DNA from 3 places in the Lysinibacillus sp. NPDC096382 genome. Region 2 is predicted to be linked to each of the others. Evidence: riboswitches for the same ligand, from Rfam matches in the RefSeq annotation. Region 2 holds a riboswitch; each other region holds the start of a gene.
The links. Region 2 has a riboswitch for cobalamin ahead of ACIQZA_RS12285 (ribonucleoside-diphosphate reductase subunit alpha). Riboswitches for the same ligand answer to the same signal wherever they lie in the genome.
Positions count from the first base shown of each region.

Region 1: linked by a shared signal. The riboswitch ahead of metE (5-methyltetrahydropteroyltriglutamate--homocysteine S-methyltransferase) and the one ahead of ACIQZA_RS12285 (ribonucleoside-diphosphate reductase subunit alpha) in region 2 are both predicted to bind cobalamin.
Region 3: linked by a shared signal. The riboswitch ahead of ACIQZA_RS23850 (hypothetical protein) and the one ahead of ACIQZA_RS12285 (ribonucleoside-diphosphate reductase subunit alpha) in region 2 are both predicted to bind cobalamin.

Region 1 covers NZ_JBIWFC010000034.1:73-6,135, forward strand. Annotated here, with positions in the region: gene metE (5-methyltetrahydropteroyltriglutamate--homocysteine S-methyltransferase) at 897-3,191, opposite strand; cobalamin riboswitch at 3,511-3,690, opposite strand; gene ACIQZA_RS25140 (TetR/AcrR family transcriptional regulator) at 3,877-4,449, shown strand; gene ACIQZA_RS25145 (DUF5367 domain-containing protein) at 4,466-4,864, shown strand; gene ACIQZA_RS25150 (VOC family protein) at 4,924-5,286, shown strand.
Region 2 covers NZ_JBIWFC010000007.1:120,914-126,976, forward strand. Annotated here, with positions in the region: gene ACIQZA_RS12285 (ribonucleoside-diphosphate reductase subunit alpha) at 1-2,104, opposite strand, end outside; cobalamin riboswitch at 2,266-2,453, opposite strand; gene ACIQZA_RS12290 (hypothetical protein) at 2,564-3,247, opposite strand; gene ACIQZA_RS12295 (ECF transporter S component) at 3,244-3,738, opposite strand; gene ACIQZA_RS12300 (bifunctional adenosylcobinamide kinase/adenosylcobinamide-phosphate guanylyltransferase) at 4,208-4,600, opposite strand; gene ACIQZA_RS12305 (histidine phosphatase family protein) at 4,549-5,148, opposite strand; gene cobS (adenosylcobinamide-GDP ribazoletransferase) at 5,121-5,897, opposite strand; gene ACIQZA_RS12315 (bifunctional adenosylcobinamide kinase/adenosylcobinamide-phosphate guanylyltransferase) at 5,935-6,063, opposite strand, start outside.
Region 3 covers NZ_JBIWFC010000027.1:40,922-46,984, forward strand. Annotated here, with positions in the region: gene cbiQ (cobalt ECF transporter T component CbiQ) at 1-361, opposite strand, end outside; gene ACIQZA_RS23840 (energy-coupling factor ABC transporter substrate-binding protein) at 365-637, opposite strand; gene ACIQZA_RS23845 (energy-coupling factor ABC transporter permease) at 639-1,385, opposite strand; gene ACIQZA_RS23850 (hypothetical protein) at 1,360-1,755, opposite strand; cobalamin riboswitch at 1,883-2,067, opposite strand; cobalamin riboswitch at 2,482-2,663, shown strand; gene ACIQZA_RS23855 ((2Fe-2S) ferredoxin domain-containing protein) at 2,803-3,174, shown strand; gene cobJ (precorrin-3B C(17)-methyltransferase) at 3,179-4,849, shown strand; gene ACIQZA_RS23865 (sirohydrochlorin chelatase) at 4,864-5,745, shown strand; gene cobK (precorrin-6A reductase) at 5,742-6,063, shown strand, end outside.

The DNA of each region.
Region 1 (6,063 bases), on a different contig from region 2:
TACCTAATAGGGAGCATATCAAATTGAGTACCTGGGCATTTAAATTAATCTTGAATTGACTCAGCATACGATAGAATGCCAAGGCGTTTCATTTCGAGGATAGCATTATTAGCAACTACCTGTGATGTGCCATCTATCAAGCTCCCTCCTCTTTATAAGATTATTTTACATGCTTTAGTTATCCACAAGCACAAATTTTATAATTTCCTTAACAATCGAGTAGGAGAGGGTGAATTAACTCCCGACCTCTCACACCACCGTACTTACGGATCCGTATACAGATGTTCCATGAAGTCTGACGAACAGCGATTTTGTATTCTCCCTGTTCGTTTTGCTTTTCTGTCTCTCCTTGCCACTTGTATTCTCAGCCCTCTTAATGTCTCCTATTGGATTCACCATTTCTTCCACTAAGTAAGTCCATCTTTGGATTGTCTGCTTCATTGAACAAGTGAAATTCGAGTTTATTCCACACTCCTTCATGGTTCGGTCCTTCTCATGTAAACGGTACTATGACCTCTGCTGACTTCTGATGGTTCAGCTACCTATCGCTATGTAGGTTACAAAGTGTACTTTGCGTTTCCACCAGACTTCTCCGGGTAAGCGCATGCACTTTCACACCATCTATCCGTATCATTTACTCGATATGACCTTCGACAGAAAAGACTTTGTTTTGTTATGCAAACTCATCCAATCATACCTAGCCTTCTATAAAATTCGTGTTCCTCGGACCGGTGTTTTGCCTCCAGCTTCCTTCAGATTCCGCATCGCCACGGACACCTTGCTCTTGGCTAACCTCTACTTCTGTCTTCGGGGTTCGGGACTTACACCCCATTGTTCATACACATGCCGGGCGCATATAAAAAAACTTGACCTCATCAAAGAAGTCAAGTTTCTCCTTAAAATGTAGATTGTTGTACTTGTTGACGAAGTGTTTTTGCTGCTGCTACCATATTCATCAGTGCTGAGATAGTTTCTGGCTCCTTCCTTGTTTTTAAACCACAGTCAGGATTCACCCAAAATTGATTTTTTGATAAAACCTGTAAGCTATCCTGCATTATGCTTAGCATTTCCTTTTCACTCGGTACACGTGGACTATGGATATCATAAACACCTAGTCCAATTCCTTTTTCATACGGATTGACTTGCAGAGAAGAAATTAACTCGCCATGGCTACGTGACGTTTCGATGGAAATAACATCAGCGTCCAATGCACTAATTGGCTCGATAAAATCATTAAACTCGCAATAGCACATATGTGTATGGATTTGTGTTTCATCCTTAACGCTAGATGTAGCAAGTTTAAAAGCATTTACTGTCCACTCTAAGTACGTTCCCCAATTTTCTTTACGAAGCGGCAAGCCTTCTCGTAATGCTGGTTCATCAACCTGAATAATTGAAATGCCTGCAGCTTCTAGTGCTTCCACCTCTTCTCGGAGTGCCAAAGCAATCTGATATGTTACATCCTTTCGGGAAATATCATCCCGTACAAATGACCAATTTAAAATTGTCACAGGACCCGTAAGCATACCTTTTATATAGCGTTTCGTTTGGCTTTGAGCATAGGCTGTTTCTTTGACTGTCATCGGTGCTTCCCATGCAACGTCACCGTAAATAATTGGTGGCTTCACACAGCGGGAACCGTATGAAACAACCCATGCTTTCTCCGTAAATGCAAAACCTGTTAGTTTTTCCCCGAAATATTCAACCATATCTGTGCGCTCAAATTCACCGTGCACAAGAACGTCGATATCTAATTCCTCTTGAATAGTAATCCAACGCTTTGTCTCATGTTCTACAAATACTGCATAATCCTCATTTGAAATTTGTTTCTTGCGCCATGCACTTCGTGTACGTTTGACTTCATCCGATTGCGGAAAGCTCCCAATTGTTGTCGTTGGGAACAGTGGTAATTGCAATGCTTGCTGGTGAATCTTTTGCCGTGCTTTAAAATCGCTATGGCGTTCAAAGTCTTGTATCGACACTGTTCGAACCGCTTTTTGAACATCTTTATTTTGGCGAATCGGATGATTTTTCAACGCTTCAATCGCCTTCATACTTTCCGATAGTTTGTAATTTGAGGGACTGTCTTGGCCCTGTAAATATTTTGTTACTTCCATGATCTCAACTAATTTTTCATCCGCAAAGGCGAGGGCATTTTTAAGAACTGGTTCAAGCTTAGTTTCAAGTGTGGTCGTAATTGGAACATGCTGTAAGTTACATGAAGATTGAATCCATAGTTCTTTTGCGCCACTTAGTTGTTCAATGGCTTTAATAGTTGAGCTAACTTCTGCTAGATTGGAACGCCAAATATCTCTTCCATTAATAATACCAACAGCCAATATTTTATCTTTTGGGAAGCCAAATTGACGTAATGACTCCATATTTTTGCCGTAGCCATGCACAAAGTCTAACCCAATCCCACGAACAGGAAGTTTTACAATTGACTCATATGCTGATAATGATTCGAAATAAGTTTGTAGCATAATTTTAGCTTCGGGTACTGATGCAGCTAATTGTGTATAAATTTCTTGAACAAGTTTAACTTCCGCTTCATCTAATGTTGTGGCAAGAAGTGGTTCTTCTAATTGAATCCACTGTGCACCTGCATCCACGAGCTCCTTTAGGACCTGCGTATAAAGTGGTAGTAATGCTAAAATGAATGTAATCTGCGATAGTTTGTCATAGCCTTTCGTTAATTTACAAAATGTATAAGGGCCAATCAATGTAGGCTTTGCAGTAATACCAAACGCTTCCTTAGCCTCTAAAAAATCTGCCAATATTTTATTTTCTGTTAATTGCAAAGTTTGTCCATCGTATTCTGGCACGATATAATGATAATTTGTATTAAACCATTTCGTCATCTCACTAGCCACGGCTTTTTTACTACCACGAGCTACCCCATAGTATGTTTGTAAATCAACTTTGTCTCCCTGCCAATCAAAGCGCTTTGGAACTAAGCCAAACATCATTGCCGTATCTAACATTCTGTCATAAAGTGTGAAATCTCCAACAGTTATCAGGTCTATTCCGAGTTGAAGCTGCTTGTTAATTCGGGCTAGACGAATATCCTTTAAGTTCTGCAAAAATTCACCCTCTGAAAGCTCATTTTTCCAAAAAGCCTCTAAAGCCTTTTTCCATTCACGATCTTCTCCGATATACGGATAACCAACTATAGTACTTGTATAAATCATGTTCATCTCTCCGATCCATTAAGTATGCCTCGGCATTATTGAGTCCGGAATCGGCCCTATGTGCTTAGGCCAGTATGAGGGCCGACACGATGTCGGTCATTTCGGTCTTCTTTCCGATTCCGTGACATCGGCCAGGGGCTTTAACTTCTAATAAGAAGTAAAAAAAAAGCCACTCTCCTTTTTTTGGAAAATGGCTGTTATCTCAAATTAAAAATAGCTATGAAAAAACAATACGAAATTCTTACAAGATATCGCATGATTCTTTGTCGCACAGGGACGATACGGTCACATCTCACCACCTATTTCCACGTAGGTATTTGGTGTGTACTAGAAATTGGCAGGTCTCCTGGCTTCTCATCAACACGCCTCACAGCCTTCCCAGTTTCCCCAGTGGCAATTGTGATTTGCTCCGATATACAGTTGCGGGACAGCGTCGGATTTGCACCGACTTCCCTTTTAAGCCAAACTTTCATTTGGCACCAACTCTTACACATTATTTAATTATGTTTTACTATAACACATATTTTTCAGAAAAGTAGATTTATTTTCACGTTTGTTCAATCCAACTCTATCATATTGGGAGCCCTATACATCTAATTACTAAAATACACTTGTAAACAGAGGTATTTTTCGTTATTTTTGAGTTAGTTATCCAACTAACTAATAACAATGGAGGTGTCAATGAATGGCAAAGCCTACTGGTATTGAAAAATCAGATTTATTAATGGCTGCCAAGCAAAGTTTAGTAGAAAAAGGGATTGAAAAATTCACCTTAAAGGCTGTTGCTGAGCAAGCTGGTGTGACACAAGGAACTATTTATTATCATTTCAAATCAAAAGAGCAAATCATTCTCGAAATAGTTCAGGACATCTGTGAAAATTCTTGGCATGAGATTTTGACGACCGATCAAGAAATGATTCAATCTGCACTTCTTTCTGCAAAAAGTCGATATGAAGATGATGCCTTTTATCATAAATTATTTTTCACCTTAATCGTCTTTGGCTTTACGAACCCGACTATTAGACAGCAAATTGGACAAATTTTAGCGGCCGAAAATGAACATTTGCGTAATATTTTAAACAAATTATGGGATACATCACCAATTGATGGCGTGTCGATGGAAACTTGGAGCATTTTTTTCAACGCGCTAATTGATGGCTTGGCCATACAAGTGATGATGCGGGACGATTTCGATATAGATGTATTTTATCAGCAATTCGAAAAAATCCTTGAGACATTAAATCGTCTAGGAAAATAATTAGAGGAGGAACACTATGCGATTCTTTTTATGCTGGGGTTTTGGGATTTGGTTTGTAGCAAGTGCCGTGTTTCGATTTATAGGGCATTACTTTTTTACCCTTAAAGAACCTCCCCTCATGATAGCTACTTACATTTTAGCTTTTCCAATCGTTTGGCTAGCGACAATACCTATTTATTCTATAAAAAAAATAAAAGGTACAGAGCGATTACTGGCTGCTATCTGCATTGCATTACCTGGAATGCTTATCGATGCAGTCGTTTTATTAGTCTTCGACGATATTTTTCCGAATTTATCGGTTGTCTTAGATCGATATTTCGCCTCATGGCTATTATGGGCTTATTCCCTAATTCTCCTTACTGGTTTTACAAAGGCCACATTCGTGAGAAAAAAAACTATTCCTTCGTCAAATTAAAGGATTTGGCATTATTATCCTAGAAGTAAGTATCGATTACAATTAAAGGAGGAGAAAAAATGGTTATAGGCTTACATCACGTTCAAATAACAATTCCAAAAGGTGAAGAAGAAAAAGGGAAACATTTTTACTGTCAAGTATTAGGACTAAATGAACTTGAAAAGCCTGATTCGTTGAAAGGACGAGGTGGATTTTGGTTACAGGTCGGCAATAGGGAGGTACATGTAGGGACAGAGGATGGCTTTGATAGATTAACGACAAAAGCTCATATTGCCTATCAAGTTGAAAATATAGAACATTGGAAGAAGGTATTAGCCGAACATCATATAGAAATTTTCGATTCAGTTCCTATTCCTCATTTTGATCGCTTTGAATTTAGAGATCCATTCGGTAATAGAGTAGAGATGATTCAGGAAATTTAAGGAAAACAGTTGAATAGAAGGCATGCTGTAAAAAAATATTTAGTGAAATAAAGTATGAATCTTTAGCAAAGCAACGACGTTTTAACAAAATGTCATCCGACTTCTGAATTTTATCGACATCCGCCTTCTAAAGAGCAAAAAAGATCTACACACAAAGCTGTGCGTAAAATTGTAGGCATAATGAGAGGTACTAGGGGCGTTCGATGACCCATCTCGCTTGCGCTCCAGTGTCTCATTTGGGATGCTGATCCCCAACGCTCACTTTCCTCTCTAATTAACCATTTCACAAAGCCTGTATCTGACATCTCATCTCACACTATTTTATAGTGATAGCAACAACTTATCTTTAGTTCAAAAGCGTAGCGTGGAACAAATCAAGCCGTGGGAAACAGTTCAACGCTCACTCCTAGTAGCTAGAACGAAACTCCTCCTTATGGAACCGTTATTTCTCGCTAGATCCCAAAGATGAAATAGTCTAACTATACCATGGTAAATGTATAGGAGCGATTGTCGTTTAATCTTTCAATGCCTAGAAAAACTTGTACTTCCTGCCCCTTTGACTTTTCGTTTTCCATAAACACTTCACCCAACTGAAACATTTGTAATAAAACTGTAAATTAAGGCGATGAAGCCTTTTATATCAGGTGTTTACAGCGAATCCCCATCCAGCGTGGTAACAATTTCCTCAAAGAAGCCCTACTTTTTCATGCTACGATTAATTCCAGTGACAAACCAAATTGGGATTAATCCTAACAATAGCTTCAGGAGGAAATTAAC
Region 2 (6,063 bases):
TCGCCTTAATCGTATTTTGAACATATAAATTAAGTGAAATGCCTTGGTCGATATGACGTGCTCGTGCAGCATTTTGCTTGATTGTCCAATTTTGATCGATGAAATAAGCAGATTTATAATACCAAGTCGTTACAGGTGATAAATCTGGTACTGTTACTGGAATTTTATAATCCTTCTTCTCCTCTGAATAACTCTTTTGGAAAATTGGATCAATCGTAGCCGTACTGCCCGCTAAAATGGACGTTGAAGAGTTCGGTGCAACTGCCATTACATAGCCGTTACGCATGCCTTTTTCAGCAACCGCGGCGCGTAAAGCGTTCCATTTATCGCTGTCATAGCCACGTTTGTCAAAATACGCACCCGTATGCCAATCTGAGCCATCAAATAATGGGTAAGCTCCTTTTTCACATGCCAAATCGTTAGAAGCACGAATCGTTAAATACGCAATTTCTTCATATAGCTTGTCCGCAAATTCTACAGCTTCCTCTGACTCCCATTGAATTTCTTTCAGAGCTAATAAATGGTGCCAGCCAAATGTGCCAAGCCCAATACCACGGTAGCGTAGGTTCGTACGCTCTGCTTGTTTTACTGGAATTGTATTTAGCGCAATAACGTTATCTAACATACGTACTTGCACTGGGATTAATCGTTCTAGAACACCGGCCGGTACTGCTCTACCTAAATTAATAGATGATAAGTTACATACAACGAAATCTCCAGGCTTGCGACGTGTTACGATGACATCATCTTCTAGTGTAATAGATTCGAATTCAGTAGCCGACATATTTTGGAAGATTTCTGTACACAGGTTCGAACTGTAAATCATCCCTTCATGCTTATTCGGATTCATACGATTTACTTCATCACGATAGAACATAAACGGCACGCCTGTTTCTAGCTGTGAGCGCATAATACGCTTCATAATATCTATAGCTGGTACGACTTCACGACTTAACAATGGATTCGCGATACATTCCTCATATTTAGTACGGAAAGAACCGTCACCCTTTTTCTCATCGTAGAAATCCTCTAGTGAGTAGCCCATAACCTCTCGTACTTCATGTGGGTCAAATAAGTGCCACTCCCCACGTGCCTCAACAGTTTCCATAAATATATCCGGTAAGCATAGCCCTGTGAAAATATCATGGGCACGCAGACGTTCATCCCCATTGTTTAAGCGTAAATCTAAAAACGTAAAGACGTCTTTATGCCAAACATCTAGATAGACAGCAATAGCTCCTTGTCGTTGCCCAAGCTGATCGACTGAAACCGCCGTATTATTAAGCTGTTTAATCCATGGTAAAACGCCACTTGATGCACCTTTAAAACCTTTAATAGATGAGCCTCGGCTACGAATTTTACCCATATAAACACCAATACCGCCGCCGTATTTCGATAATGTTGCGACATCTGTATTCGTGTCATAAATGCTTTGTAAACTATCATCTACTGTATCGATAAAGCAACTTGATAGCTGTCCATGTGTTTTACCTGCATTCGATAATGTCGGTGTGGCAACAGTCATATATAAATTACTCATTGCCCAATAAGATTCACGGACTTTTTCTAAACGATTTTCTGTTTCATCCTGCATCAGAGTCATCGCAATGACCATCCATCGTTCCTGCGGTAATTCCACTGGTATTTTCGTGTAATCACGGACTACATAGCGGTCCATTAATGTTTTTAAACCAATATACGTAAACAACTCATCTCGACTTGATTCTAGATAAGAAGCGAGTTCCTGAAGCTCCTGCTCACTATATTTTGTTGTTAAACTTTCATGATACAATCCAGCTTCTGTATAGTGTGCTAAATGTTCTGGGAAAACTTTATAAACATCTTTCACTGAAACTCCACGACGCATTGCAAATTGATCATATAGTTTTTCTAAAAAAATTTGAGCTGCGACAAATGTCCAGTATGGCTCCTCCTCATCAATGAGGCTAAGCGTTTGTAAAATCATCGCATCTGCCCATGCTTCAAATGTCGCATTGTCGTTTTTTCGTAGCCATCGATCCGATAATCTTACAAAACTTTCGAGTTCATCCTCTGTGTAGTTTTTCTTGAGCTTAGCAATTTGTTGCTCGATTTGAATTGTCATGTAACATTCTCTCCCTTTCCTTCTCCAGCAACACAAAAAGCGATCACGCAACATTTATCGGTTACGTGATCGCTGTAAAATCGGAAATGGAAATGAAGGACATGCACACAAAGAAGTGAACAAATCTCTCGCCTCCACTTCTCAATCCCCGAAGAATGTGTTGCTGTCTTGAACAACTCGGCAGGTCTCCTGGCTCATGCTTCCTCCAAACGATAGCCTTCCCGTTCTTCACAGTGGCCAATTCATCATTTGTCAGCACTTACAGTTGCGGGGACAGCTTCGGCCTAAGATGACTCTTTTTCCGAATTCCCTTTTAAACCATATTGGTACCGCTCGTCCAAAATACTATATATAGTGTTTTAACTCCTAAACAAATCTAACATATTGTGTTTATTGTTGCAATAGGTGTTTTGCCCCTTGCAAGTTATAAAGTGCTACATTTTCTCGAAACAAGCCCAATTACAATGCAGTTTTACGTAGTTTTTCAAAATTTCTAGGAAATTTTTTTTGTGCTAGCTGCTCTTTTTCTGGCTGAATTCCTAGCAAAACTACTGCACATGGACCAGCCGATTTCTCGACATCTAACGAACTTTTAACCTGTTGCTCGCCAAAAAGTCGGGTAAATTCGGCTTGTAGACCTTTTGATCCAACTGGCCATACTTGCTGCACTATTCCCTCTTTCCACGCCTGAAAAATAGGTTGGAGCTGTGCCACATCTTCAGGCTGTGCAAGGATTTCATTGCCTACAAGCGGTAGTCCATAGGTGTACCAACTAAGCTGTTCATGCTTAGTTGCTGTGCGTTTTTGCTGCTCACCTAGCATCGTTATAGACAAACCTGATTGTAGAGTCGGCATATTGGACTCTGTACTACCGTCTATTTGCGGACAATTAAGACCCGTCTCATCAAAAACCTGCTGAATGCCTGCAACGTAACGAGACCATGCAGCATCCCCTGAAAAATTAGCGAGTATAATATGGCTTGGTAAAGCATTTGCAGCAAGCTGCTCTATAAAAGTAACACGCGCCGTTAAGTATGCCGTTAATTTGTCTGGAGCAGACACAACATCTTGTGGTTTTTCACCAATAGCTGCGGCATTATCAGATGTTGCAATCAACCCACCTATTTTTATTGCATTTCTCAATGTACTCGACCTTCCTTACGCATAAACACTTTAGAGAGAATTGGCATCGCAATGGCAACAATCACTAGATTTATGAGTGTTGCCAATGGAAGACTAGTCAGTGACGCCCAGTAAAATGCAGGACTAATGATAAAGTAAAATGGTAAAGGTGCAACAACACCATTGAAAACAAGTGCCACAGGCCATTTCCAGAAATGCATTCCTTTTTTATGCATTACCCCAAAGACCCATACAACAATAAACATTTCTACTGCGATAATAATATGTAGTGGCCCATATGGAAAGCCAGTAGTTAAGGCTGAGATAAAATGCCCAATGACTCCCGCAACCCCTGCTAATACTGGAGATAAAAATACAACGCTCAACAATGCAGGTGCAGAGTCAAGCGCAGCAGTTGAAATAAATGTTGGTATTTTAATGACTGCACCTACTGCACAAATTGCCGCTACCATGGCAGTGAGCGTCAATTTCATTAATCTTTGTCGATCCATCCCATTTCCTCTTTCCTTTTATATTTGGCTCGTCATGATAACGTAGGTTGATTTCCGTTCCGGTTGGGCGCTTGGTCGCTAACGCTTCACTTTCACGCAGAGCAAAGCTTCCTGGGGGCGTTCGATGAGCCGTTTCGCTTCGCTGCAGGGTCTCATTTGTAACGCTGATCCCCGAGGAGTCGCCCATCCTCCACCCCAATCAACTTATATGCATGACATACGTTTAGCAAAATGTCATCCTTAAATTCCGTTGTTGGATCAATTTATTAGAAATCATTAATATGGCTCATTACCATATCGTGGGGTTGATTTCTGTTCCGGTTGGGCGCTTGGTCGCTGACGCTTCACTTTCGCGCAGAGCAAAGCTTCCTGGAGGCCCAGCCTCACTCCGATCAACTTATTTACAAAGCATACGTCCTGCAAATCTCATCCCCAAATGAAAGGCCTAATAAATTTTTTTAAAACTATATTATTTGATTTGTTCCCCGATACCGTACCAAATGCGTACGACTTGTTCAGCTTCAGCGAATAATACCTGGTACAAACGCCCACATGTATCACGCAACAATCGTGCCTGTTTTTCCATTGGCACAACTCCACGACCCATATCGGTCACTATTATATAGACTGCACAATTTTCTTCAAGAGTCTTTAGTCTTTTCAAAATAGTTTTGACAAGAGGTTCATCATCCTCAAGATCTTGTGTCACGAGCCATTTCTCTATGTTTTTAATAATTAGTACATCACAGGCTGGGCTGACATCAGGTAGATTGCCATCTACTAGCTCAACTTTTTGACCTGCAAGCAATTTCATGACATAGTCGGTTTTTCCACTATAGGCGCCTCCGATAAAGACATGCATCTCGCTCCCTCCTCCCAAGCCTTTCTTGTAAACGTTAAAGAAAACATTTTATCATGCGGTGTTTGATACGACCAAAAAGTTTGCTCAGTCGGTGCAAATTCTACAAGAAGTGCTCGAATAACTCCACCATGGACAACGAGATGATAAACATCTTCACCTTTTGGTATCTCAGTGAACCCTTCAATGACACGCGCACAAAAAGCATCAAGACCTTCCCCCTTTGGCGGCGGTGACTGTACGGGGTCATCTAACCATGCACAATAGCGACTATCTGTTTTCAAGTCCTCATATGTTCGTCCTTCAAATGCACCGAAGTTCGACTCACGAAATCTTTTATCAGACACATATGTTGCATGCGGAAAATAATGGGCAGCTGTTTCCCTACAGCGCAGCAAATCACTACCATACACCTTCGTGACATCTGAATCTACTATAGTCAGCAAAGATGCATCAGCTAATGAAGAATCTGTCCAGCCGATATATCGCTTCTCCAAATTTTCCATCGTTGGGGCATGTCTCATCAAGTAAACAATAACAACGTCACCCACAGTACAACCTCCATTCCTTCAATTGATGCACCGAGTAAATCTCCAGAAACGCCACCAAAGTTGCGCACTGTAAATTGACGGAAGACTAAAAAGGCAATCGTTAATACAGCCATCAACACTAGTGGAACAATTGAGAAGCCTATGACAAACAACAAGCTACTATACGCCACAACTAATGTGATAAGCATAAAGCTAATAAGTATTCCCGGCTTAATATGTGTTTTAAAAAAGGAGGCAAGCCCCTTTTCTTTCGAGCATTTGAGCGACATAAAATAAAAGCTCATGCCTATTCTAGTTAATAACGGAATAAATACAGGCATCCATAGTGCAAATTTATGCTGTACGAATAACTCATGCAGTATCACAAATTTACCAAGCACTAGAAATAGCACAGATAGTACTCCAAATGCGCCAACACGTGGATCATCTAAAATTTCTAGCCGCTTTTCACGATCTCGATACGAAAAATAAGCATCCCCCATATCAATAAAACCATCTAAATGCAAACCACCCGTAAATAAGGCAAATAATCCGACAATCACAAAAGTAAGCAAAACCTCACTGCTTGCCGTCCATTCTGTTAAACTATAGATCACCGCCGCCACTGTAGTACCCATGAGAGCCCCTATCCATGGTAAAAAGGCGAACATCCCGGTAATAGTTGCCTTTGTTAACGGAATTTCTTTATGTACCGGCAAAACTGTAAAAAATTGAAACGCAAGTTGTATGCTATGCCAGAAATTTTTCATCGTCTTGCCTTCCTTCTTTTTATTTTCAAAGCGTCATTTATGATTTCCATTTCTTTACGACACCATAATTTATTTCATACGCCTCATCCGCTATAGAAACGAACCATTGATGTAATCTCCCAAGGGTTTGTCGGTATAATTCTACTTCCTCGCTAGAATATGGAGG
Region 3 (6,063 bases), on a different contig from region 2:
AAAAAAGCTGTTGCGCTGTCACGAGGCTCGCTCTGCCGATAAAAATCGTCCAACTATTAAATGAAAATGACCAAATATACGTTGGTAACGTGCTAGTTGTTGGCGCTATAGAAATTAAAATTGACACTAAACTTGATAGTAAAAAAAATCCAGGTAGCAATAGTAATTTAGCATAATATTTAGCAGGGATTTTTGCGCCTAAAATGATAAAAGCACTCATCACAATAAATGTAATGAGTGACATTCGTTCATCTCTCATGATAAGCGACAATATAAGTAGTCCAAGGGATAACGTCGTTTTTTCTAACGGATGAACAGACGCTAATTTATTCAAATAAGCATACTTATCAATGAGTAACATCGCTTAACCCTCTTTATGTTTGCCACGCATTAAGCCAATGAAATAGCCGATAAATCCAGCGCCAATAGCAGCTTGTAGTGCGAATAATAAGCTTTCAATTTCACCACTTGGTGGCTCCCATAAGCTTTCAAACCATGGCTCGTAGCTAGCATCAATTTCACTAATTGCTGCTTCCGCTTCACCATCAGCCCCCTCGAATTCTGCACCTTTTTGAATAAATAGGGGGATAATTGCTAGGAACACAACAATGGCTAAGAGCAGTAAGTTCTTTTTCATGTTAGTGAGCCTCCTTTGTTGAGAAAACACGTAGAGCTTTTAATTCACTCACATTGTATTTTTTCAGAAAATTCATAACGATCACTGTTAAAATTCCTTCACTAACAGCAAGAGGAATTTGTGTTAACGCAAAAATACCAGCAAATTTTGTGAATGAAGCCATAAAGCCACCGACTTCAGAAGGGAAGGCAAGAGCTAGTTGCACTGAAGTGACAACATATGTACCTAAATCACCAAGCATTGCTGCTAAAAAGACGGCTACTGAAAATGATAATCCCAGTTTTTGTGAGCCCTTAAATACATAGTAAGCGATAATAGGGCCCATAATTGCCATGGAAAAGGTATTTGCCCCTAATGTTGTAAGCCCACCATGTGCTAACAGTAAAGATTGGAATAATAATACGATTGTTCCGATAACACTCATCGCTAATGGTCCAAAAAGAACTGTCCCAAGTCCAACTCCAGTTGGATGCGAACAACTCCCTGTTACAGAAGGGATTTTTAAGGCAGATAGTACAAAGGCAAAGGCACCCGATAGCCCTAATATCATTTTTGTTTCAGGATTTTCTTCAATGGTTTTTCGAATAGAACGTAATCCTAAAATAATAAATGGAATCGATACGACCCACCAAAAAATCGCCCATTCAATTGGCAAAAAGCCCTCCATAATATGCATCGCAAATGCGCGATTTGGCACGAATAAAAATGCCAATAAGAAATAACTAAGCTTCCAACCTGAAAATTTCAAGAATCTCTCCTCCTAGCTTTAAAATTTTTCGAATTAGTATGCGATCGATAAAATTTCGCCTTGGCGTAATTGTAGCTGCCGCTTCGCTTTCGCTACAGAAAACATTTGTAGCTGCCGCTTCGCTTTCGCTACAGAAAACATTTGTAGCTGCCGCTTCGCTTTCGCTACAGAAAACATTTGTAGCTGTCGCTATGCTTTCGCTACAGAAAACATTTGCCGCTGCCGCTTCGCTTTCGCGCAGATAAACAATGCGTCCGGATTTTGAATTGTGCAAGCACAATTCATTCCTTTCAAAGTCCGTGACATCCGCCGGAAGCTTTTTTTCATTCAGTAGGTGTTTTGGCCCGGTTGGAACCATATCTGTACTCATCTACTACCTTGAGATGGAGTCTCTTCTGAATGAAAAAAAGCACTTCTCCGATAGTGGAAAAGTGCATGCTAAAAAAGCAAATAAAATTCTAATCTGCTAAGCCGCACACCCATCCTCGTAGGTTGAAACGATCACATATTTTTCGGCAGGTCTCCTGGCTTTAGTTCAACGTTTTATAGGCCTTCCCATCCTTTGGACAGTGACATTCTCTATAAAACTCCCTAGTACAGTGGCGGGACCGCGCCGGACTTGAACCGGCTTCCCTTTTAAGCGAAATGCTGAACAATTCGCACCGAAAAAAGATGAAGTTGTGAGATTTCACGACAAAGTGTAACATGAATTTCCATATATATGCTATGATTTTTATAGAAAAATTTTAAATTAATAGTCTACGTCGAAAATTTAGATAAATCAAAAAGAAATGTCGCGTTTTTCTATAGAATTTTAAAAAAATTGTCACAAATTAAGAAAGTAATATTGAAATTTTTAAAAAATAAGCTATGATAGAAACAGTTTTCAATTACATTAAAATTCTTTCAGCAAATGTCTTTTGTAGCGAAAGTGAAGCGTTAGCTACAGAAGTCTCCTACCTCTATAGATGGTAAGATGAATGCTGATTTAAGTTCTTTTCAGCGGGTGTCAAAACACCTGTACTTGCTGAAAGAAGTTAAAGCCTCCGGCGGCTGTCATGCAATTATGCCGAGGCATACTTGATATATTAAAAATTCATATAAAACGTCCATAAGTGCTTGAATATTCAAGATAATAGGGAAATCGGTGAAAGTCCGATACAGCCCCCGCTACTGTAATAGCTGATGAAATCGCGGATGCCACTAGTGAAAACTTGGGAAGGCGCGAAAGTAAAAGGAAGCTTAAGTCAGGAAACCTGCTTATGGGATGATGCATGCAAACTTTTCGGAGGGAGAAGTTGAAGCAAGAGCGAGTACCTGTATATATTCGTTTTTATTTGGCTTCTACTAAACCTTTACTCTTCGTCTAGAGTAAAGGTTTTTCTTTTTCCTAAAAGCAAATGAGGGGAGAACGACTATGACAACTTGGAATTTAGAGGGGATGAAAACACATCTTTTTATTTGTAATGGTAGTAGCTGTATGAAAAAAGATGCTGAGGACATTACACAGGCGATCCGTGATGAAATACAGTTGCTGGCGCTTGATAAGGAAATACATACGACGAGAACTCGCTGTAATGGCAGATGTAAAGATGCTTGTGTTGTCATTGCATATCCTCAGGGAAATTGGTACCGTGTGCCAACAACGGAGCATGCGAGAGCACTCGTACAAGATTTAAATCATGAGTCGTTACATAATGAGCATGTCTTTACATTGCGGGAAGGTTCGTTACAGCGTACAGCACAAACAACAGCCATTAAAGGCATTGAAAAGGTGAAAGAGGGGTAACGAAATGGCACAAAAAGGTAAGATTTTCGTAGTTGGCTTTGGTCCTGGAGATTTTAAACATATTACGACTCGTGCTGTGGAGGCACTACAACAAAGTGATATGATTATAGGCTATAAAACGTATGTTGAGCTTATTCAGGATTTAGTTAGTGCAAAGTCGATTATTAGTACTGGTATGACGGAGGAAGTTTCACGTGCACAGGAAGCGGTACGTCAAGCAGAGGCTGGAAGTATCGTATCGGTCATTTCTAGTGGAGATGCCGGGGTTTATGGGATGGCAGGATTAGTGTATGAGGTATTAATCGAGCTAGGCTGGACAGAGGCAACTGGTATCGAGGTAGAAATTGTTCCAGGTATTTCAGCTATTAATTCGTGTGCAAGTTTACTAGGTGCTCCAATTATGCATGACGCCTGTACCATTAGTTTAAGTGACCACTTAACACCTTGGAATTTAATTGCAAAAAGAGTAGAAGCGGCAGCAATGGCGGATTTTGTTATTGCTCTTTATAACCCGAAAAGTGGCCGTCGTACGAGACAAATTGTAGAGGCACAAAGAATTTTATTGGAATATCGTTCGCCAGATACACCAGTTGGACTTGTGAAAAGCGCATATCGTGACCGTCAGGAAATAACGATGACTACTTTAGCAGAAATGCTTGAACATGATATCGGCATGTTAACGACAGTTATTATTGGGAATTCAACAACATTCTTCTACGACAATAAGATGATTACGCCACGTGGTTATCAGCGTAAATATACACTTGGTGATGAAAAACAATCGTTACGACCACATCAACGACTCAAGGAAGAAAATGAACCATGGGCGATGAATCAAGAAACAGGAGTAGCGCGTAATGATTTTGCGACAGATCCTAATGCAAATCGTATTAAGCCCAGTTTAGCCATTAGACCACAACCAAAGCCTAACAAATCGTCACTTGAAATGGCAACAGCAGCTCTTGCAATGGTAAAGGGAACAAACGCTGTGAAAGTATCACCTAAGCGTGTTCAACAAAAAATCGAATCTATTTTTGAATTAGCGGTTAGTCCTGGGGTAGCCAATAAGTTCTTTACGCCTCAACAAATGAAGACTTTAGCTGAAGTAGTTGGTGAGGAAGGAACGATGGAGTATACACCAGACCATCAAATTCATTTGAAAATTCCAACGTCTGAGCCTGAAGAAATTACAGCAAAGCTCCGTGAAGTTGGCTTTTTACTTGCACCACTTGGTGACGTGCTTTCGTTAAAGGCTTGTGACTTCTGTTACGGAGAAAAGGTCGATTCGATTCCATATGCAGAAGAGATTCAAGAAAAGCTTGGGGGTATGGCGTTACCGAAAACATTAAATATTGGCTTTAATGGCTGCGGTATGGCGTGTTATCGAGCAGTATTTGATGATATTGGCATCGTTTATCGTAAAAGTAAATTTGATGTTTTTATTGGTGCCAAGCCGGTTGGTCGTACAGCTCATGCTGCACAGCCTGTTGTTGAGGGGTTAGAGCCTGAACACCTCATACCACTTATCACCGACATTATCGATGAATATAAAGCAAATGCGCATCCAAATGAACGTCTGTTTAAATACTTCAAGCGTGTGAAAAAGATCCTACATTTTACGTATCAGGATATGTCTTCAAAAATAAAAGTAGAGCCCGCTCCATGCGGCGACTAGTGAGGAGTAATGAGATGAAAGCAATTTTATTTGTCGGCCACGGGAGCCGTTTAGAAGCAGGAAATGAAGAGGTACGCACGTTTATCGAGCAAATGACACCTCGCATTGATGAACGTTTTTTAGTAGAAACATGTTTTTTAGAGTTTGCCTCGCCAAACATTGAAGAAGGTATTACGAACTGTGTGAAGAAGGGTGCTACAGAGGTGCATGTTATTCCGATTATCCTGCTTCATGCTGGACATTCAAAACTACATATTCCAGCAGAAATCGAACATGCGCGTGAGCATTATCCAAATATAACGTTCACATATGGGCAAACAATCGGTATCCATGAAGAAATATTTGCTATTTTAGAAGATCGTTTAGTAGAAATCGGTTTTAATGCTGAAGAAGAACATGAAGATACTGCCATTTTATTAATTGCACGTGGTGGCAGTGATCCTGCTGCAAATGGTGATTTTTATAAAATTACACGCTTGTTATGGGAAAAACTCCCGGTTCAGTATGTGGAAAGTGCATTTATGGGTGTCACTGATCCGCGTGTTGAAGAAGGAATTGAGCGCTGTGTGAAGCTCGGTGCTAAAAAAATTATTATGCTACCGTACTTTTTATTCACAGGTATCCTAATGGAACGTATGAACGGTATGTGTCAGCAATTTAACGAAAAATATCCGGACTGTGATATTCAAATTGCTAACTATTTTGGCTATCATGAGCGTTTACAAAATGTACTATTAGAGCGTATTGAGCAAGCTGTAAATGGCACGTCAACAGGTATGCAAGATTTAGAAAATTATCGTGCTTATGCAGCAGTACATGGACACGCGCATCATCATCACCATCATGACCACGACCATGATCATCATCACCACCATGAAGAGGAGCCAGTGAAATGATTTTCATGTTAGCAGGGACGAGCGATGCTAGAAATCTAGCACTTGAAATCCAGTCAGCGGGTTATGCTGTGACAGCAACAGTCGTTACTGAATCAGCTGCTTCTAGCCTTGCAGAAGTAGGCCTTCCTTATTTAGTCGGTCGTTTAACGGCGGATGAAATGGCGACGATTATTACAGAGCGAGGGTACCGTTTAGTTGTAGATGCCTCTCATCCATTTGCTGAAGAAGCTTCAAAAAATGCTATGGTGGCAGCTGAGCAAGCAAATGTTCCGTATATTCGCTATGAACGTGCTCATGAGCATTATGCAGATCCACTAA